2 linked regions of the Cohaesibacter sp. ES.047 genome follow. The protein of the gene in region 1 binds, or shares a complex with, the protein of each later gene. Links are inferred from orthologs where the notes say so. Each region holds a gene or a part of one and is shown on either strand. Other genes may lie near its edges.

Region 1 (2,856 bases):
GACTTGCCTGTACGTCGTGACTACATGAAAGTCCGTCGTTGGCACTCACCAATAGAGAGTGCTAACAGGCTTGTAAATCGAGGAGCAGACCGCTCGGATGCCGCTGTATAAGATAGGGGCATTATACGCCCTTGTCGAGGGTCCGACGGCTGCATAACAGACAAGGGAACGTTTCAGAGATGAAATTCCGTCCTCTGCATGACCGCGTCGTCGTACGCCGCGTAAAATCCGAAGAGAAAACCGCTGGTGGCATCATCATTCCTGATACCGCCAAAGAAAAGCCGAGCGAAGGCGAAATCGTTGCTGTTGGCAACGGTGCTCGTGACGAAGCTGGCAACCTGGTCGCGCTGGAAGTTAAAGCGGGCGACCGTGTTCTGTTCGGCAAATGGTCCGGCACCGAAGTCAAAATCGACGGTGAAGACCTGCTGATCATGAAAGAGTCCGACATCATGGGCATCCTGGGCTAAGCGCCAGGAAAACCCGTCGAACCGCCTCTTATAGACAAGTACTAGATTTCAGGAAGAGCTAACATGGCTGCTAAAGAAGTCAAATTTGGTCCCGACGCCCGCGAGAAAATGCTGCGCGGCGTGGACATTCTGGCTAACGCTGTAAAAGTCACCTTGGGCCCGAAAGGCCGCAACGTGGTGATTGAAAAATCCTTCGGCGCACCGCGCATCACCAAAGATGGTGTTTCCGTTGCCAAGGAAATCGAACTTGAAGACAAGTTCGAAAACATGGGCGCACAGATGGTGCGTGAAGTTGCGTCCAAAACCAACGACATCGCTGGTGACGGCACGACCACTGCTACCGTTCTGGCGCAGGCTATCGTTCGCGAAGGCCACAAGTTCGTTGCTGCTGGCATGAACCCGATGGACCTGAAGCGCGGCATTGATATCGCTGTTGCCGAGACCCACAAGGCGCTCGAAGCTTCCTCCAAAACGATCAACTCTTCTGAAGAAGTTGCTCAGGTTGGCACCATCTCCGCTAACGGCGAAGCCGAAATCGGCCAGATGATCGCTGATGCGATGCAGAAAGTTGGCAACGAAGGTGTTATCACCGTAGAGGAAGCCAAGTCTCTGGAAACCGAGCTGGAAGTCGTTGAAGGCATGCAGTTCGACCGTGGTTACCTGTCTCCGTACTTCGTAACCAACACCGAGAAAATGATCGCTGATCTGGAAGATCCGTACATCCTGCTGCACGAGAAGAAACTCTCCAACCTGCAGACGATGCTTCCGATCCTTGAAGCCGTTGTTCAGTCTTCCCGTCCGCTGCTCATCATAGCAGAAGACATCGAAGGCGAAGCGCTTGCTACGCTCGTTGTCAACAAACTGCGCGGCGGCCTGAAAATTGCTGCTGTCAAAGCTCCTGGCTTCGGCGATCGCCGCAAAGCCATGCTCGAAGACATTGCTGTCCTGACCGGCGGCACCGTGATCTCCGAAGACGTTGGCATCAAACTCGAAAGCGTTACCCTCGACATGCTGGGTACTGCCAAGAAGGTCAACATCACCAAAGAGACCACCACGATCGTTGATGGTGCTGGCGCAAAAGACGGCATCGAAGCCCGCGTTGCACAGATCAAAGCTCAGATCGAGGAAACCTCTTCTGACTATGACCGTGAAAAACTTCAGGAACGTCTGGCGAAACTCGCTGGCGGTGTTGCTGTTATCCGCGTTGGCGGTGCAACCGAAGTTGAAGTGAAAGAACGCAAAGACCGCGTTGACGACGCCCTGAACGCAACCCGCGCTGCTGTTGAAGCCGGTATTGTTCCTGGTGGTGGCACCGCCCTTCTGCGCGCAACCACGGCTGTCGAGAAACTCACCTCTGACAACCCTGACATTGAAGCTGGCATCAAGATCGTTCTTCATGCCCTCAAATCTCCTATCCGCCAGATCGCCGAAAACGCTGGTGTTGAAGGCTCGATCGTTGTCAACAAAGTTCTGGAAGGCGACGAGTCCCTTGGCTTCGACGCTCAGACAGAAAGCTATGTCAACATGATCGAAGCTGGCATCATCGACCCGACCAAAGTGGTTCGCACTGCTCTGCAGGATGCAGCCTCTATCGCTGGTCTGATGATCACCACCGAAGCCATGGTCGCTGATGCACCGTCTAAAGATGGCGGCGCTCCTGCAATGCCTGATATGGGTGGCATGGGCGGCATGGGCGGCATGGGCGGCATGATGTAAGTCATACCCCAGCTACTTTGCTGAGATTAGGGCAGTCCATAGCGGGCTGCCCTTTTTTTGTTGCGCCCATGCTTCTCGCTTGGTCGCGCGTCCTCGCGGCGGAGCCGCTGCGGGCGTGTCATTGTCTGATTTGCGCGTCCTCGGGGCTAACGCCCCTGCGGGCGTCGCGGGGTGGCGGCATGATGTAAGTCATACCCCAGCCACCTTGCTGAGATTAGGGCAATCCATCGTGGGCTGCCTTTTTTGTTGCGCCCATGCCTTAAGGCCTGAGCGTCCTCGCGGCAGAGCATGAATGCACGCTTCCCTGCTGCTGAATCTGATGCATTGAGGCTTCTCCCGGCTGCCCAGATCATAGTGTCACCGCTCGCGCTAGCATTGATGCTGGCGGGCGTCTGAAGATCTGCCTGCGGGGCGATGAGTTGAACATCAGCATCTGGAAAGTCGCTATCGAGACTTGCAATATGCCCGGACCGTGGATGATCTGACTGGCAAAGTGCGCGTTGGAGTCCTCTGGCCTGCCACCATTGGGCGAAGAGGCATCAATCATTGATGAAAATACAAACTATTTCCTCAACACACTATAAATCAAATTCAAAACGCAAACCCTGAATAAAGATCTTATCAAAAGGCGGGATATACATCTTCTCCATACGTTCTTCACAAAAGCCTCGCA
Region 2 (2,961 bases), 1.5 Mb from region 1 along the record:
ACTAGCCCTTTGCGCGAGTTATGACAGATAGTCAACAACCCATTCCATTTTAGGACGGTTTTTGCTCAACAAGCACCCTTCTAGACATTACCAAGAGAATGATCCAACCACCCTCCAAATCACAGCACCTCATCATCTATTTATGACCAGTCTGCGACCTTTTCTTATTCAAGGCGCTCCGTCCCTCGGTCAGGCCAGATCGATGGAGATGGCCTGTCCTGCAACAGGCACCCGGTGGCCGGAACCAGCCCCTTGGGCGAAAGTCCCGCTCGCAGCCTCACAGCGCTCAATCTAAAAATGACGAGATAACCAAGCTTCTGCAACAAAGCCACCCCGACCCAGCTTTGACAACAAGAAGACGCGGCCTCCCCCCATACGGCCGTTCCGCAGTATCGCAGCGCTATTTTCCTCCACAACAAATTCCCGGCGCCCCACAACCCGACCGCGAAACACGACGGTAGCCCGCAACACCTAAGGAGCAACGAGTCGCTCGGATCGCAGCCAGACAGCCACATCCCCGCGTCCCTCTGAGACTTTTGTCCAAAAGCGCCCGCTCCGAACCGATCCACACATCACGACGCTTAAGCTTAACAAAACGCCAAGCAACCAATTCAAATTGTCAACATTGCATAATTGTCGTGCAACTTTCGACTGTTATCCTAAAAAGCCCTGAGGCCCCTGACAATCCCTACAGTTGCATAGAGTAAAGATGCGGCGCATTTCCCTGTTTAATACGCCGGTTTCCGAGGCATCAAATCACCCAAATTGTTCATAAAACGGATTTCACAAAAAAATTCTCTGGGGTCAATTGAAGCCCGTGAGAGAATTAGGTACAAAGATATCAAGATTTCTTTATATCAGAGAGTAGGTCCGTTGTGTCTAGAGAAGACTATCTTTTTACAAGCGAGTCCGTGTCCGAAGGTCATCCGGACAAGATTTGCGACCGGATTTCCGACGCCATCGTTGATGAGTTTCTGAAGCTGGACCCCTATTCCCGCTGTGCGGTCGAAACCATGGCAACCACCAACAAGGTGGTGCTGGCCGGTGAAGTCCGCGGCCCCAGCGAGCTTGATGCCCACACCATGGAAAAAACCGCGCGACGAGTGATCAAGGACATTGGTTACGCTCAGGATGGCTTCCATTGGGACAAGGCGGACATTGATGTTTATGTGCATGAGCAGTCTGCTGACATTGCACAGGGCGTTGATGAGTCCGAGGGCAAGGACGAAGGCGCTGGCGATCAGGGCATCATGTTCGGCTATGCGGTCAATGAGACCCCCGAGCTCATGCCCGCTCCAATCCTTTATGCACACAAGATCCTGCGTCTGATCTCTGAATCACGCCACGATGGCAGCGAAACCCAACTCGGTCCGGATGCCAAAAGCCAGCTCACGCTTCGCTACGAGAACGGCAAACCGGTTGAGGTGGCTTCGATCGTCCTCTCCACTCAGCATTATGATGGCAGCCTGTCGTCCTCCGACGTTCGCGACATCGTCACGCCTTATATCAAGACCGCCCTGCCAGAAGGCTGGCTGACCGACAACACGGTCTGGCACGTCAACCCGACGGGCAAGTTCGTGATCGGCGGCCCTGATGGAGATGCTGGCCTCACGGGCCGCAAGATCATTGTCGACACCTACGGTGGCGCAGCCCCGCATGGTGGCGGTGCCTTCTCTGGCAAGGACCCGACCAAGGTGGACCGCTCGGCGGCCTATGCAGCCCGCTATCTGGCCAAGAACGTTGTCGCCGCCGGCTATGCCGAACGCTGTTCGATCCAGCTGGCCTATGCCATCGGCATTTCCGAGCCACTGTCCCTTTATGTTGACAGTCAGGGCACCAGCACGGTTGATGAAAGCGTAATTGAGAAGGCGCTGTGGGAATGCATGTCCCTGACGCCACGTGGCATCCGTACCCATCTGGGCCTTAACAAACCGATCTATGAGCGCACCGCAGCCTATGGCCACTTTGGTCGTGAGCCCGAGGCAGACGGCGGGTTTTCCTGGGAAAAGCTCGATCTTGTCGAAAAGATCCGCGCTTCCATCGGCTAGAGCGGATCTGGCAACCACCAGACCTGACACACAAGCGCCCAAAGCAAAGTGCAAACAAGCAAAAACCCCGTTCGGTGAGCCGAGCGGGGTTTATTTATGCCTTCAAGGGCCGGATCTCTTACCGGCTACCCCCGCGCATAGACATCTTCATAGCGAACAATGTCATCCTCGCCGAGGTAGGCACCGGTCTGGATCTCGATGATCACCATGGGTAGCTTGCCGGGGTTCTCCATCCGATGGACGGAGCCAAGGGGGATATAGATTGACTGGTTCTCGGTCATCAGTTTGACCTCATCGCCAACGGTGACCTTGGCCGTGCCCTGCACCACGATCCAGTGTTCGGAGCGATGGAAATGGCTCTGAAGACTGAGCGCCGCGCCCGGATTGACAACGATCCGCTTGACCTGAAACCGGTCCGCCAGAATGAGCGTCTCGAACCAGCCCCACGGGCGATGATCGACCGGGAAGGTCTCGGCCTGACGCACATTCTTGATCTTGAGCGCATCAACCGCCTTGCGCACATCCTGCGCACGCGACATATCAGCAACCAGCACCGCGTCCGGCATGGCAATCGCCATGATATTCTCAAGCCCGACTCCGACCAGTGCCAGACCGCTGTCCTCGGAGCGCAACAGCGTGTTGTTGCAATCGATCGCGGTGGCATCGCCAGACAGGGCAACCTTGTTCTCGGTCTGCTCGCTCTCACGCCAGACCGCATCCCAGCCACCCAGATCGGACCAGCCAGCCAGAAAGGGAACCACCGACAGATTCTCCGCCTTTTCCATCACCGCATAGTCGATGGAAATATCATCGGCCTGGCTCCAGGCAAACGGGTCAAGCCGCAGGAAGCCAAGATCATGCTTGCCATTGGTGACGGACTGCTGAACCGGTTCAAGCAGATGGTTGGCCGAAC

The links.
Region 2: the proteins of groL (region 1) and metK are in contact, whole or in part, in a cryo-EM structure (PDB 8P4O), measured with the Escherichia coli proteins. The link is inferred for Cohaesibacter sp. ES.047 from one-to-one orthologs.

What each region holds. Positions count from the first base shown.
Region 1 is NZ_LT907844.1:2,569,681-2,572,536, reverse strand. The notes cover bases 2-2,856. They hold groL (chaperonin GroEL), read left to right. Parts: upstream 2-530; coding sequence 531-2,183; downstream 2,184-2,856. Other genes in these bases: groES (co-chaperone GroES), read left to right, coding at 180-467.
Region 2 is NZ_LT907844.1:1,024,902-1,027,862, reverse strand. Bases 2-2,961 are described here. They hold metK (methionine adenosyltransferase), read left to right. Parts: upstream 2-875; coding sequence 876-2,048; downstream 2,049-2,961. Other genes in these bases: CPH65_RS04585 (mannose-1-phosphate guanylyltransferase/mannose-6-phosphate isomerase), read right to left, coding at 2,174-2,961. UniProt on the Escherichia coli protein: Catalyzes the formation of S-adenosylmethionine (AdoMet) from methionine and ATP.